DNA from 2 places in the Vogesella sp. LIG4 genome. Region 2 is predicted to be linked to the other one. Evidence: riboswitches for the same ligand, from Rfam matches in the RefSeq annotation. Region 2 holds a riboswitch; the other holds the start of a gene.
The links. Region 2 has a riboswitch for cobalamin ahead of PSELUDRAFT_RS15925 (HoxN/HupN/NixA family nickel/cobalt transporter). Riboswitches for the same ligand answer to the same signal wherever they lie in the genome.
Positions count from the first base shown of each region.

Region 1: it holds a riboswitch for cobalamin, as region 2 does, so the genes downstream of both, PSELUDRAFT_RS05210 (TonB-dependent receptor) here and PSELUDRAFT_RS15925 (HoxN/HupN/NixA family nickel/cobalt transporter) in region 2, are expected to answer to the same signal.

Region 1 covers NZ_LT607802.1:1,108,716-1,116,399, forward strand. Annotated here, with positions in the region: gene PSELUDRAFT_RS05180 (5-formyltetrahydrofolate cyclo-ligase) at 1-296, opposite strand, end outside; RNA gene ssrS (6S RNA) at 320-501, opposite strand; gene PSELUDRAFT_RS05190 (cell division protein ZapA) at 525-839, opposite strand; gene PSELUDRAFT_RS05195 (hypothetical protein) at 836-1,039, opposite strand; gene PSELUDRAFT_RS05200 (cobalamin-binding protein) at 1,061-1,933, opposite strand; gene cobU (bifunctional adenosylcobinamide kinase/adenosylcobinamide-phosphate guanylyltransferase) at 1,930-2,460, opposite strand; gene PSELUDRAFT_RS05210 (TonB-dependent receptor) at 2,468-4,423, opposite strand; cobalamin riboswitch at 4,539-4,731, opposite strand; gene cobT (nicotinate-nucleotide--dimethylbenzimidazole phosphoribosyltransferase) at 5,023-6,054, shown strand; gene PSELUDRAFT_RS05220 (histidine phosphatase family protein) at 6,051-6,659, shown strand; gene PSELUDRAFT_RS05225 (adenosylcobinamide-GDP ribazoletransferase) at 6,689-7,453, shown strand; gene speB (agmatinase) at 7,535-7,684, opposite strand, start outside.
Region 2 covers NZ_LT607802.1:3,433,561-3,441,244, reverse strand. Annotated here, with positions in the region: gene PSELUDRAFT_RS15935 (cobaltochelatase subunit CobN) at 1-2,370, opposite strand, end outside; gene PSELUDRAFT_RS15930 (ferredoxin) at 2,367-2,696, opposite strand; gene PSELUDRAFT_RS15925 (HoxN/HupN/NixA family nickel/cobalt transporter) at 2,693-3,760, opposite strand; cobalamin riboswitch at 3,862-4,041, opposite strand; gene cobD (threonine-phosphate decarboxylase CobD) at 4,006-5,070, opposite strand; gene cbiB (adenosylcobinamide-phosphate synthase CbiB) at 5,063-5,995, opposite strand; gene PSELUDRAFT_RS15910 (cobyric acid synthase) at 6,128-7,612, shown strand.

The DNA.
Region 1 (7,684 bases), 1.8 Mb from region 2:
CAGCGGGCGGCATCCCCCAGACGGCTGAACCACAGCCGGCGGCTGCCATTGGGAATCTGCGGCAGGAACACCTCGCCGCCACGCCACAGCGTGGTGCTGATCAGCTCTTCGAGATCCAGTTCGGAGCCGGCTGCCAGGTAGGCGCCGATACGTTTGCCGCGGCGCAGGAAGCGCGAGGCATGGCGAACCACCAGCCGCATGGCAGCGGCACGCTGCTGCGGAGACAGCGACATGCGCGCGCGGCGCACCTGGCGGCGCAAGGCCTGCTTGTCGATGACGGTGGTGTTTTCGGTCATGACGGCGTTAGCCGGGGGGAAGGGAGTCCCCCGCGAGTGTCGGTCCGGCAAAATTCGCTTGTACCCTGTTTCCAGGGGGCCGCCTGCCAGTTGCTTCGGGCGTACCCGCAAGGGGCACGACACACCTGCAACCTACTGCTAGCAACCAAAGCGAACGCATTGGTACAAAGGAATTTAGGAGCCTTTCCGAACACCGCAGGGGGTAAGCGGATATTCTGTGTCAGCGGCCTAGAACAGGTTCTGCTGACTGGCGGACAACGCCTGGTCGGCGGCCTCGCCCATGCTGCGTATTTTACGCTGTATCGCGGACATCTCCAAGCCGCCATCGCCCAATTTTGTCTTGAGCAGATCGTGGGCGATATTCAGCGCCGCCATGATGGCCACCTTGTCGGCATCCATCACCCGGCCGCCGGCCTGGATGGTGTCGATTTTCTCGGCCAGGAGCCGCACCGCCTGCTCCAGCGTTTCGCGCTCTTCCGGCGGCGTGCCGATGGTGAACTGACGACCCAGCAGGGTCACGTCGATCTGAACCACATCGCTCATGCCTCTTCCTCCCTGGGCAGGCGGTCGATCAGCGCCGCCACACGGTGGCGGGTTTCTTCCAGCGCGAATTTCAGCTCGGCATTGTCGCGCAAGGCATCGCCCAGCGCGGCGGAAAGGCGGCCATTTTGCGCATCCAGCTCATGCACGCGCGCAATCAGCGCGGCGACACGGCTTTCCAGATAGTCGAGTTCTTGTTCCATGGCGGCGAGGATAACGGGGCGTCAGGAGGGCGTCAAACCCAGCTTGCGGCGGGCGGTGTTCAACACCTCGCACACGCTGGCAGCGCCCTGCAACAGCCGTGGGCCGGGCCGGCTGACCGGGTCGGCCGGCAGGCTGAACAGCAGGCCGTCACGCACTGCCGGCAGCTGCGGCCAGGCCTGCCAACGGCGGCGCAGCTCACTATCCAGCCCCAGCATCACCTGTGGTTTTGCCGCCAATACCGCCTCGGTGCTGACCTGCGGCGCCGCCAGCGGCAGCGTGCCGAATACATTGCTGCCACCGCACAGCGGCAGCAATGCACCAAGAAAACTCCGGCTGCTGACGGTAAACAGCGGGTTGTCGCCCACCTGCACAAACACCCGCAGCGCCGCTGCCGGGCGGTAGCGCTGTTTCAGCTGCGCCAGCCCGTTCTCGAAGCGCCCGGCCGCCGCTTCGGCGCCGGCAACATGCCCGCTCAGCTTGCCGAGCCGGCGCATTTCCGCCGCCACGTCCGGCAGCGCCACCGGGGCGCTGACGTACACCGGCACGCCCAGCTCGCGCAGCCGGGTCAGCTCGCGGCCATTGTTGCCGTCGCGCCAGGCCAGCACCAGGTCCGGCTTCTGCCGCAGCACGGCCTCCAGGCTCACGCCGCTGTAGCCGCCCACCCGCGGCAGCTGCCGCGCCGCCGGCGGGTAGTCGCTGTAATCCACCGCGCCAACCAGCAGGCGCTCGGCGCCGATGGCGTACATGTCCTCCACCAGATGCGGCGACAGTGCCACGATGCGCTGCGCCGGGTGCGGCAAGGTAACCGCCAGCCCCAGGCCGTCGCGCACACTGAGCTGGGCCATGGCCGGCAAGGCTGCCAGCCCGCATGCGGCCAACAGCAGCCGCTTCATGCCGGCCCCTTCAGGCGCAAAGGTTGGCCGCAAGCAACCAGCGTCACCAGCGGGCAGATCGCCGCCAGCTCCTGGTTCAGCCAGCCCAGTTCGTCCACGAACACGCGGGTTTCCTCGCCCAGCGGTATCACGCCCCAGCCGATCTCGTTGCTCACCAGCAACACGCTGGCCGGCGTTTCCGCCAGCGCCTGCAGCAAGGCGGCACGTTGCTGCGGCCAGCCATCGCGGTCAAAGCGGCCATCCATGCCGAAGAAGCGCATCAGCCACATGCCCATGCAATCGACCAGCAACAATTCGTCCGGCACTGCCGCCGCCAGTACTGCGGCCAGTTCGCGCCCGGGCTCGGCCAGCTGCCAGGAGGCCGGCCGCCGGGCCTGATGGTGGACGATACGCGCGGCGAACGCCTCGTCACCGGCACGCCGCTCGGCAGTAGCCACGTAACGCACCGGCCCGGCATGGGCCAGCGCCAGCTGCTCGGCATGGCGGCTCTTGCCGCTGCGGGCGCCGCCGGTGATGAGGTGTTTCATGGCGCGATCAGTAGCTCAGGGTCAGCGAAGCCTGCATGGTACGCCCGCTGCCTGGGAGCAGGTCATACTTGCCAGTGCTGCCGATATTGTCTTCCCTGTAGCCATAGCTGGCGTAGCGCTTGTCGAGCAGGTTGTTCACCGCCAGGCTCACATCGACATGCTTGCTGTACTGGTGGCTGAGCTTGAGGTTGACCAGGGTGTAGGCGGACAGCTGGGTGGCGAACTGGTTGGCCTCATCGTTATCCATGCGCTGCTTGCCGACATACTGCAGTTCCAGTCCAACACGGGTGGCCTGCTGCGGCAGCCAGGTCAGGCCGACATTGGCCAGCCAGTGCGGCACCATCGGCACGGTATTGCCAGCCAGGTCCACACCACCAGCCACACCGGAACGGAAGGTGGCCTGCTGCCAGGTCAGATTGCCGTTCAGCTGCCACTGCGGCGCCAGTTGGGTCTTGCCTTCCAGCTCCACGCCCTGCCGACGGGTCGGGTCGAGGTTGACGTTGAAATAGCTTAACGGGTTGTAATGAATTTCGTTGTTCAGGTCGTAACGGAACAGTGCGGCACGCACGCTGCTGCCCCCTTGCAGCCAGGCCACACCGACTTCCTTGTCATGTGAGACCTGCGGCAACAGCGGCGGCGCCGCAGCATAAGACTGTTCATCAGCATTAGCGATACGGAAACTCTGTCCCAGCTTGGCGTACACATCCAGCGACGGAGTCAATGCCTGTCGGATACCCAGTTGCCAGGCATTCAGTTCCTGCTGCTTCTGGTAACTGTGACTCGGTGAGCTGAGGTTGCTTACATCGTCGTCCACATGCTGGTTGCGCACCCCCACATTCACGGTGGTGCCGGCCTGCGGGCGCAGCAGTGCGTCGGCAAATACACCTAACAACTGTTGCTTGATGCGACTGGTCGCATAAGTACCATCTACGTCTGTGGCGGAATTCTGTCCATCCACGCCCACGGCCAAGCGGTGAGCCCCCAGCTCGCGCTCGTAGCGCAGGCTAGTGTTAGTTTCGTCAGCGCTGCGCTGGTCGTGTGCACTGCCCCAGTTGGTAAAGGTGTTTTTATGCCTCTGCGCGAGATCGAAATACACCAAGCCACCGGCCAACTCCTGTCGAGCTTGCAGGCCATAGTCCTGAGCCCGGGTTTCGGCGTAGTCATTGGGGCTGCTGGTTCCCCGCGAGTCCGACGCAAACTGGTTGATACCCGCGGCTGGATCGATTTGCCTGCCCCCCGGCAGGCGCAAACCCTGGTTGCTGTTGCGGGCGTAGAAGCGCACATCGCCGCCATCGTGGCGCCAGGTAGCGCTGATGCCGCCGTTGTCGTTGCGCTCGGCATTGTTACGGCGATAGTTATCACCGGTCATCGACTGCACGTAGGCATCCAGCGCCACCTGCGCGCTGGCCTGATGCACCGCCACGTCCAGCTGCTTCAGGTCCTGGCTGCCCATGGTGAAGGTGGCACGTACGCTGGGCTGATCCTTGAAGCCGTTGCGGGTGATGATGTTGACCACGCCGCCGGTGGTGCCGCCACCATAGGCCACCGCGCCACTGCCACGTACCACCTCAATGCGCTCGATCGCCTGCAGCGGAATGCCGGCCAGGTTGGGAACAGCCAAGTCATTGGTATTCTGCTTGACGCCATCCACCAGGATCAGCGTGTTGCTGACACCGGTCACGCCAAAGCCCCGCAGGTCCACCGTACCGCCGCTGGCAGAACCGGACATGTTGAACAGATGTACACCGGCCACGGCGGACAGCAGTTCCTGCACGGTACGGGCCGGGCTGCTGGCGATGTCGGCGGCGGTGATCACGGTAACGTTGGCCGGCAGTTCGCTGGCCTTGTCGGCCACGCGGGTGGCGGTAACCACCACTTCGTCCAGCTGGGTAACGGTAGCGGCCATGGCGGCCGGGGCACAGGCCAGCGCTACCAGCGCAGCCAACGGTTTGGTATTGAACATGTAAGACACACTCCAGGAGGAAAAAACGGAGTGCGGAGAAATACTCGGGACGCACGCAGCGGGCGCTACGAACTGTCGAATCGCCTCCCCGCGATGCTCCAGCAGGGCACGATTCCACGGCGCCCGAATCGCAGGCCGGTCTCCGGGCTCGGCCTTGCGGGGCGACGCCTTCCCGCCCGATGGGCAGTGGCTGTGGTCGCTCCTGGATGACACGCGTCATCAGGCCTTACCGTTGCGGGGGCAGCGCCGGACTTGTACCGACTTCCCGTTTCATCCGGCGGACCAGAGCCTGTTTACGTTCTCGCGAGCCAGGGCGAGACAAGGCGAAAACGGCTGAGGAAGCGGAATTGACATGAAGTCAATGAGCATTCCGAAGACGTTTTCAACGCTGTATCGCCGAAGCGCAGCAGATCGTAAACAGGTTCTTGCACGCCGGACACCTGCAAGGCGCGCATTATACCCGTAGCTGCAGCCCCCCGCCCCCATGCGCGGCGATTTGCTTATTCCAGCGCAAGACAATTGCCAGCGCGCGGAGCCTGCCGTATGGTCGCGCCATCACCCTTAAACGGCCGCTGCGCCGCCTCCATAGCAAGGACATCATGTTCCGCATTCCCGCACCCGATTTCTCCGCCCGCGATGCCGCCAGCGCACGCCAGCAACAACTGACCAAGCCGGCCGGCAGCCTGGGCAAACTGGAGGACCTCGCCATTACCCTGGCCGGCCTGCAGCGCCGCGAGATTCCGCAGCCGCTGAAGCCGGCCATCACCGTGTTTGCCGGCGACCACGGTGTATGCGCCGAAGGTGTGTCCGCCTACCCGCCGGAGGTAACCGGCGCCATGGTGGCCAACTTCGTGCACGGCGGTGCCGCCATCAGCGTGCTGGCACGCTGCAACCAGGCGCGGCTGGAGGTGGTGGATGCCGGCGTGGCCGCCGACCTTGCCGCGCTGCCCATCGTGCACGCCAAGGTGCGCGCCGGTAGCGGCAACATCCGCCGCGAGCCGGCGATGACGGCAGAACAATGCGCGGCAGCGCTGGAGGTTGGCCGCATGGCCGCGCGCCGCGCCATTGCCGATGGCGCCAGCCTGCTGATCGCCGGCGACATGGGCATCGGCAACACCACGCCGTCGGCGGCGCTGATCTGCCGCCTGGGCGGCCACAGCCCGGAGGCCATCGTTGGCCGCGGTACCGGTGTGAACGATGCCGCGCTGGCGCACAAGCGCCAGGTGGTGGCCGACGCGCTGGCGCGCGTGGCGCCGGACCTGGACGGCCAGGCGCTGCTGGCCGAGCTGGGCGGGCTGGAGATCGCCGCCATGGCCGGCTTCTACCTGGAAGGCGCGGCGCAGGGCGTGCCGCTGCTGCTGGACGGCTTCATCAGCACGGCTGCTGCGCTGGTGGCCCAGGCCATCGCCCCGGACATCGCCCCGTGGCTGCTGGCCAGCCACTGCTCGCAGGAAACCGGCCATGCGCTGGCGCTGGCCAGCCTGGGGCTGACGCCGCTGATCGACTTCGGCCTGCGCCTGGGTGAAGGCTCCGGCGCGGCGCTGGCGATTCCGCTGCTGCAACAGGCCATTGCGCTGCACGCCGGCATGGCCACCTTTGCCGAGGCCGGCGTGGCCGGTAAAAACGAGTGAACCCCTACACCCTCACCCTGCTGCGCCACGGCGACATCGACCACCAGGGCCGGCTGGTCGGCAGCAGCGACCTGCCGCTCAACGATGCCGGCCGTGCGGCGATGGCCGCCAGCTGGCAGCGCATCGTGCGCCATGCGCCGGTAAGCTGCATGGCTACCTCGCCGCTGCAGCGCTGCCGCGAGTTTGCCGTGCAGCAGGCACTGGTCAGCGGCGTGCCGCTGCACGTGGTGCCGCTGCTGACCGAATGCGATTTCGGCAGCTGGGAGCTGCGGCCGCTGGCCGATATCGCCGCCGAAACGCCGGACTGGCAGACGTTGCTGGCGCGCGGCCTGCTGACACCGGAAGGCGGCGAGCGCTTCGAGGTGTTCCGCAGCCGGGTGCTGATGGGGTTTGCCGGCTGGATGCGCGAGGCACGCGGCAGCCACCGCGTGCTGATCAGCCACGGCGGCGTGATCAACGTGCTGCTGGCCGAGCTGCTGGGCACCGACTTCAACATCGCCCGCCTGATGGCGGTACAGCGCGGCGGCTTTGCGCAGCTGTCCATCCTCGAAGGCCACCCGGCCTACCTGCTGCGGCTGGAAACGCCGGAGCCGCCCACCTCTTGATGCCACCTTGCGGCCAACCCTGACCTGCCATGCGTTCGCTGATTCTCGCCATCCAGTTCCTGACCCGGCTGCCAACGCCGCAGCTGAAAACCTTCGACCCGGCCTGGCTGGCCGATGCCGCACGCTGGTTCGCCCCGGTAGGCCTGCTGGTCGGCGCGGCGGTATGGCTGGCCGTACTGGCCGGCAGCCTGCTCGACCCGTGGCTGGCGGCGCTGCTGGGCCTGCTGGCCTGGCTGTGGGTAACCGGCGGCCTGCACATCGACGGTCTGGCCGACCTGGCCGACGCGCAAGGCGCCGCGCACCGCTCGCGCGAGCGCTTCCTGGAGGTACTGAAAGACCCGCACCTGGGCAGCTTTGGCGTGCTGGCCATGGCCAGCCAGCTGCTGGCCAAGCTGGTGCTGTTGATGCTGGTGGTGAAGCATGCGCTGCCTTCCCCGGACGCGCTGCGCGTGTCCGGGCTAGCAGCGCTGGCGGCAGGGCTGGCGCCGCTGCTGCTGGTGCCGGCCTGGGCGCGGCTGTTCACCGTGGCGTGGTCCGCCACCCTGCCCAGCCTGGCACCCGGCAGTGGCGAGCGCTTTGCCTGGCGCACGCACTGGGCCAGTTTCTGGCTGAGCGCCGCGCTGCTGGCCGCCGCCTCGTGGTGGCTGGCGCCGGCGCTGCTGCTGGCGCCACTGGCCGGGCTGTGGTGGTGGGCCTATCTGCGGCACAAGCTGGGCGGCATGACCGGCGATTGCCTGGGCGCCGGCATCGAGTTGTGCGAGAGCCTGCTGCTGTTGTTGCTGCTCGTGCATTGAGTCAACACCCATGAAAAAACCGCGCCGTGTCTGCACAGGGCGCGGTTTTTTTATGCGGCCAACGTTGGCCGCGGCGGCGGCTTACAGCTTGCCGGCCACCTTCTTGTTACGCATCAGGCACAGCATGTCACAGGCAATGTGCGCCGCGGCGATGGCGGTGATTTCGCTCTGGTCGTAGCTGGGGGCCACTTCCACCACGTCCATGCCGACGATGTTCAGATCGCCCAGGTT
Region 2 (7,684 bases):
CTTGCCGAGGATGTGCAGGCCGTCGCGGATCTGCGCCGCGCCCAGCTCGCACAGGTAGCCGTCGATGTCCTCGATCAGGTGCGCCACGTCCACGCCTTCCATCTTGGCCAGCGTCAGCGGCACGCCGTCCTCGTTCAGCGTGTCATCCCACTCGTGATCGTGGTCATGGTGATGGTCGCCATGATGGTCATGATGGTGGTGGTCGTGATGGTGATCATGGCCATGGCCATGGTGATGCCCGTGGCCGTGCTGATGGTGCGCCTGGGCCGGGCTCAGCCGGTACTTGCCGCTGGCCTCAACCGGCCGGGCCGCCGCCGGTTTGGCTGCTTGCAGCCGGTATTTGCCGGCAGCCGGCTGTGGGGTGTGCTGATGGTGGTCGTGATCATGGTCATGGTCGTGATCATGGTCGTGCTTGAGCATCGCCGCCAGGTCGGTATCGAGCCTGGCTTCCTTGATCAGGTCCCAGATCTGCTGCTGCAGCAGCGGCAGCTTGGCCGGGTCCAGCATCTCCACCTGGTAGTACTCGTCCACCAGCTGGGTCAGCTGCGCCAGCGGCCCGTAGGTGTCGGCGGTGGTCATCGGCGGGGTCAGGTGGTCGATGATTACCGAATGCGCGCGGCGCTTGGCCTGCGAGCCTTCGCCCGGGTCGTTGAGGATGAAGGGGTAGAACATCGGCAGCTCGCCGAGCAGTGCGTCCGGGAAGCAGTTTTCCGACACGCCCACGCCCTTGCCGGGCAGCCATTCCAGCGTGCCGTGCTTGCCGACGTGCACGATGGCGTCGGCGCGCCAGTCGTCGCGCAGCCAGCAGTACAGCGCGTAGTAGTGGTGAGTGGGCGGCAGGTCGGGGGTGTGGTAGATCGCGTCCGGGTCCATGCCGTAGCCGCGCGGCGGCTGCAGCGCCACGAAGGCGTTGCCGTATTCCAGGCCGGCGAACACCAGTTTGTTGTCGTGCACATAGGCCTGGCCCGGCGCCGCGCCCCAGCGCTGCTGCATCTTGTCCTGCAGCGCGGGTGGCAGCTGGGCGAACCACTCGGCATAGCGCGCCGCCGGTACGCTGGCCACCGCCTGCTGTAGTTGCGTGGCGGTGAGGTAGTCCTCGTCGTAGGCGCCGCGGTCGATCAGGGTGTGGATCAGCGCGTCGCTCGATTCGGGCAGGTCGGGTAGGTGGTAGCCCGCCTCGCGCATGGCGTGCAGCAGGGCGAACAGCGAGGCCGGGGAGTCCAGGCCGACGGCGTTGCCGATCTGCGAGGCCTTGCTGTTGGAGTTGGTGAAGATGAAGGCGATGCGCTTCTTGTCGTTTGGCGTGCGGCGCAGCGCCACCTGGCGCGCGGCAATGCCGGCCACGCGGCGCGCCCGGTCCGGCAGCGGCGCGTATTCGGTTTCGTCCTGCTCGTGCTTGAACGAGATCGGCACGCCGATGATGCGGCCGTCGAACTCCGGCAGCGCCACGTTCATCGCGGTGTCGAGCGGGTTGAGGCCGCGCTCGGACGCCTGCCACTGCGCCATGGTCATGCTGCTGGTGATGGCCTGGATCACCGGCAGGTCCAGCCGCTCGAACGCTGCCACCGACCAGCCGGCCGCGGTGGGGCCGTCGGCATTCACATCGCCCATGGCGAACGAGGTGGTATTGATCAGCGCATCGATACGGCTGGCATCGCCGTCGGCGAAGAAGTCCAGCGCCGCCGGCAGGCCGGATGCGCCCAGCGTGCGCAGCGAGGCGGTGTACACCGGCAGCGCGTTGAGCTGGCGCTCGGCCAGCGCATCGACCAGCTGGTCGATGAAGCGGGTGTTGCCGGACAGCCAGTGCGCCCGGTAGAAGGTGATGCCCACGGTTGGCCAGGCAGGGTTGCAGACTGCCTGCCAGTCATCCAGCGTGGCCAGGCCCGCCAGCTCCGGGTGGTAGATGCCGTGATCGGGCAGCGCCGCCGGCGGCAGGTAGCCGCAGCCGGTCATCAGCAGCCGGTCGGACAGGCAGCGCAAGAGCTGCGCCATATTGGCGGTGCCGCCCGCCTGCAGGTAAGCAGTGGCCTCGTGCTGCAGTGCCGGCGGCACGCTGCACAGCGCCGCCAGTTCCGGGTCCGGCTCGCCGGTGCCGCTGACCACGATCAGCGCGCGGCCGTTCGCCTCGGCGTCGCGGCGCAGCGCGTCAAAGCCGGGCACGGCGCTGGCGCGGCCGAGCAGGCGCACCAGCAGCACGCGTGCTGCGGCCAACGTTGAGCCGAGCAGCGCTTCCATGCGCGCCGGGCTGTCCACGGTTTGCAGGTTCACCGCCTCGACGGCGGCAAAGTCGTCCGGCAGCAGCGCGCGGGCGCGCGCCAGCGCCGACAGGTCGGTGCCGGCGTGGCTAAGCAGTACGATGCGGGCGCTCATGGCTGCTCCTCCGCGTCGATATCGCCGATGCCAAGCCGGTGGAAGATCAGCGGCTCCACCGGGCAGTCGTCACGCAGGTGTTCGCTGACGATGCGCTGGATGGCGGCGGCGTCCACCCGGCGGTACCAGACGCCGTCCGGGTACACCGCCACGATGGGGCCTTCCTTGCATACCGCGAAGCAGTGGGTGCGGGTGCGCTTCACGCGCAGGCCGTCGCAGGCGTCTATGCTCTGGCCGAGCAGCTTGAACATCGCCTCGGCGGTGGCGCCGTTCTCGGTGCAGCGCGGGCCGGTGCACATCAGCACGTGTTTGTAGTGGGTTCTCATTGGCTGTTCCGGATGTTGCCGTAGCGCAGGTCGTAGCCGCGCCATTTGTAGATGGCGGCCGATATTGCCCAGCTGGCGAGAAACACGCCTATCACCAGGTAGCCGAAATTGGCGAGGCTCTGGTTCATGGTGGCTACCACGTCCCAGAACGCGCCGGTGAGTTGCAGCTGGTTGGCCAGCAGGCCGAGTGCCTCCAGGCCGCCGATGCCGAAGGCGACCAGCACCGACACGGTGGTGATGGTCAGGTTGTACCAGATCTTGCGCACCGGGTTGACGAAGGCCCAGCCGTAGGCGCCGACCATCAGCATGCTGTCCAGCGTGTCGACGAGTGCCATGCCGACGGTGAACAGCACCGGGAACACCATTACCGACCACAGCGAGCTGCCATGCGATGCGTGCGAGGCGGATACCGAGAACAGGCCGATCTCGGTAGCGGTGTCAAAGCCGAGCCCGAACAGGAAGCCGATGGGGAACATGTGCCAGCTGCGGGTCACCAGCCGGAACAGCGGGCGGAACAGGCGGGCGAGAAAACCATGCCCGGCCAGCAGCATGTCCATTTCCTCCTCGCTGACGGCCTCGCCGCGCTTCACGCGCTGGAAGCTGCGCCACACCCCCTTGAGGATCACCAGGTTGGTGACGGCGATGGCCAGCAGGAAGAAGGCCGACACGCCGATGGACACGACGCCGCCCAGTTCGCGGAAGGCGCCGAAGCGGCTTTGCAGCGCGGCGGTGGTGCTGACGATCACCGCCACCGCCAGCAGGATCAGCGTTGAATGGCCGATGGAAAAGAAGAAGCCGACCGCCAGCGGGCGCTGGCCGTCCTGCATCAGCTTGCGCACCACATTGTCGATGGCGGCGATATGGTCGGGGTCGACGGCATGGCGCAGGCCGAACAGGTAGGCCAGCAGCGCGGTGGCAAGCAGGGTGGGTTGGCCGGCGAAGGCAGTCAGCGCCCAGGCCCAGGCGAGCAGGTTGGCCGCAAGCAGCCCGGTTAGCATCAGGGCCGAGGCGCGGCGGGTGGAAACGGCATGAAACGAAAGTGGGCGCGGCAATGGCTTGGCCATATTGGGGTCCCCTGGTAGGAACATCGCCGCGAGTAAGGACAAGACGACCAGCTGTGGCCGCGTGTTGCTATCCCCCGGTACACCCCGCCCGGTTTCAACCCACGTCGACTGAAGATAATGGCCGGTCTCCTGGCTCGTGCGTCATTGCCTTGCGTCGCCTTCCCGGGCCGGGCCCAGTGGCATGTGACGCAGGCTCGTCACTTACAGTTGCGGGGGCAGCTGCGGTATCTCACCGCATTCCCGTTTCACCCTTTACGGGCACCATCATTTGCAGCGGCGGATGATACGTGATGGGGCCTGGCTTGTGAATCCTGCTCCGGGTGGAGCAGCGGGCCGATGGCTGCCAGCGCGGCCTGCAGTCTTTGCCAGTCGGCCTCGCCGGCCGGCAGGCCGAAGCGCAGGCTGGACGATTCGGCGAAATACCGGCACAGCACGCCGCAGCGGGCGAGGGCATCGTGCAGCACCGCCGCCTGCGGGTGCCGCAGCCACTGGAACAGCGCGCTGCTGCCGTCCGGCACCAGGCTATGCTGGCGCAGCATGGCGCCAAGCCGGGCGCTGTCGTGCGCCAGGCGCAGCCGGGTGTCGTGCTGCCAGGCGGTGTCCTGCAGTGCCGCCTTCACCGCCTGCCGCGCCGGGCCGGCCAGCGTCCACGGCCCCAGTTCCTCACGCAGCTGCGCAAGCAGCTCGGGCCAGGCGAACACGAAGCCGGCGCGCGCGCCGGCCAGGCCAAAGAACTTGCCTATCGAGCGCAGCACCACCAGGCCCGTTGCGCCGATGAAGGGCAGCAGGCTGTTGTCCGGCGTGCAGTCCATGAATGCCTCGTCTACCACCAGCCAGCCGCCACGGGCCGCCAGCCGCTCGCGCCAGCGGTTCAGCTGGCTGGCCGGCGCGTGCCAGCCGGTCGGGTTGTTGGGGTTGACCAGCAGCAGCACATCGACGGCATCGACGGCCGCTTCCAGCTCATCCGGCGCCAGGCGCAGCACCTGGTGCCCGCGCCGCTGCCAGGCGTGGGCGTGCTCGGCGTAGCTGGTGGCCAGCATGCCGACAACGCCGCGCGGGCGCAGCAGCGGCAGCGCCTGGATTGCCGGCTGCGAGCCGGCCACCGGCAGTAGCGCATCGCTGCCGTAGTAGGCCGCGGCGGCGGCCTCCAGGCCATCGTTTTCTTCCGGCAGCCGTTGCCAGCAGCTTGCCGGCAGGGCGGGCACCGGCCAGCCCTGCGGGTTCAGCCCGGTGGACAGGTCCAGCCAGTCCCCGAGCGGGATGCCGTAGCGGTGCGCCGCCGCCAGGATGCCGCCACCATGGTCAAGCATGCAGCCACCCTCCGGCGAGGGCGAGCGCCACCCACAGCCACAGGCCGTGGTCGACCAGCCGCATCGCGCGGCTGATGTCGTGCGTGCCGGGCATGCGGCCAACCCCCAGCGCCGGGCGCTGCTTCAGGCTGCCGTGGTAGCGGGCGGCGCCACCCAGCATCACGCCGAGCGACCCGGCGCCGGCGGCCATTACCGGGCCGGCGTTCGGGCTGTACCAGGTAGGCGCCTGCTGGCGCCAGCAGCGCCAGCCGTCGCGGAGATTGCCAAGAACGATGTAGGTCAGGGCGGTGAGCCGGGCCGGGATGTAGTTCATCACGTCGTCAAAGCGTGCTGCGGCCCAGCCAAAGTGCAGGTAGCGCTGGTTTTTGTAGCCCCACATTGCGTCCAGGGTATTGGCGAGCCGGTACAGCACCACACCCGGCGCGCCCAGCAGCAGGAACCAGAACACCGCGGCGAACACCGCGTCGCTGCCGTTTTCCAGTACCGATTCAATGGTGGCGCGCGCTACGTCCGGTGCGGCCAGGGTGGCGGTTTCGCGGCTGACGATCATGCCGACCCGCTGGCGGGCCAGCGGCAGATCGTCGCCGTGCAGCGCATCGACCACCGCCTGCGCGTGCTGGCCCAGGCTCCTGGTGCCAATGGCGAGGTAGAGCAGCACGACGCTGGCAACGCCGCCAAGGTAGGGCAGCCGCGCCAGCAGGGCCGCCAGCAGGCTGAACGGCAACAGCAGCATGGCAATGCCGAGCACGCCGCGCAGCCGCATTTGCAGCATGGATGCGTGGTCGGGGTCGGGGTCGGCCGGGTAGAGCGCCGCCTCGACGCGCCGCACCAGGCTGCCGAAACCCACCAGCGGATGCCAGCGGCGCGGCTCGCCCAGCAGTTTGTCGAGCAGTACCGCCAGCAGCAGAAAAACGGAAGTGAACACCGGATGCGCCTATATAATCTCGGCCTTTCTGGTCGGTGCTGCCGCGCCTGGGGCGCGATCTGGCTACCGACAGCCGAATCGAAAGACCGCAATTCTAGGGCCAATGCCCGAAAAAGCGTACGGAGTTTAGCCATGCCAGCCAAAACCCTGATGATCATGGGGACCACATCCGATGCCGGTAAGAGCACGCTTGCCACCGGGCTGTGCCGCCTCCTGGCGCGACGAGGCATCCGGGTGGCCCCGTTCAAACCGCAGAATATGGCGCTCAACAGCGCGGTGACGGTGGACGGTGGCGAGATTGGCCGCTCGCAGGCGGTGCAGGCGCTGGCCTGCGGCATCGAACCGCACACCGACATGAACCCCATCCTGCTCAAGCCCAACAGCAATACCGGCTCGCAGGTGATCGTGCAGGGGAAGGTGCTGTCGAACATGGATGCCGTCAGCTACCACGCCTACAAGCCGCAGGCGATGCAGGCAGTGCTGGAGTCGCATCAAAGGTTGGCCGCACAGTACCAGTTCGTGGTGGTGGAGGGGGCGGGCAGCCCGGCCGAGATCAACCTGCGCGAGGGTGATATCGCCAATATGGGCTTTGCCGAGGCGGTGGATTGCCCGGTGCTGCTGGTGGCCGACATCGACCGCGGCGGGGTGTTTGCCCACCTGGTGGGCACACTGGCGCTGTTGTCGCCGAGCGAGCAGGCCAGGGTGGTGGGGCTGGTGATCAACCGCTTTCGCGGCGACGTGGCCCTGCTGCAACCCGGCATAGACTGGCTGGAACAACATACCGGCAAGCCGGTGCTGGGCGTGCTGCCGTATCTGCAGGGGCTGCATATCGAAGCCGAGGACAGCCTGAGCCAGGGCGCCGCGTTGCCGGCAGCGGGCGCCGCGCAGCGCTTGCGCGTGGTGGTGCCGGCGCTGCCCCGTTTGAGTAATCACACCGATTTCGATGCGCTACGGCTGCACCCGCAGGTGACGGTGAGCGTGGTGCGTGCCGGGGAAACGATCCCGCCGGCCGACCTGATTGTGCTGCCCGGTAGCAAGAACGTGCGCCACGACCTGGACTGGCTGCGCGCCAACGGCTGGGAGCCGGCCATCCAGCGTCACCTGCGCTACGGCGGCAAGCTGATCGGCATCTGCGGCGGTTACCAGATGCTGGGTAAACAGCTGCACGACCCGCTGGGGCTGGAAAGCGCCGCCGGCAGCTCGCCCGGACTCGGCCTGCTCGATATGGAAACCACGCTGACCGCGCACAAGCGGCTGGAGCGGGTGGAGGGGCGGCTGGCATTCGCCGATGCCGCGGTCAGTGGCTACGAGATACACATGGGCGTGTCGAGCGGCCCGGCGCTGGATAAGCCGGCTGTCACGCTGGCCGGCGGCTGTGACGGTGCGGTGTCTGCCGACGGCCAGGTGCTGGGCAGCTACCTGCATGGCCTGTTCGACCACCCGGAGGCTTGCCAGGCCTTGCTGCGCTGGGCCGGGCTGCAGCAGCCGGCGGCGCATGACTACCGCGCCGAACGGGACGCGCATATCGATCGCCTGGCCGACATGCTCGAACAGCACCTCAAGCTGGAACAGCTTGCCGAGCATCTTCCGGCAGGCTGTGGCTTTGCCTGCAGCTGAGTGCCTGCCTTCATCGCATCTAGGGCTGGACTGCCCCGGCTTCTGTAGACATTCCCGCCCCACGCCGGCGCC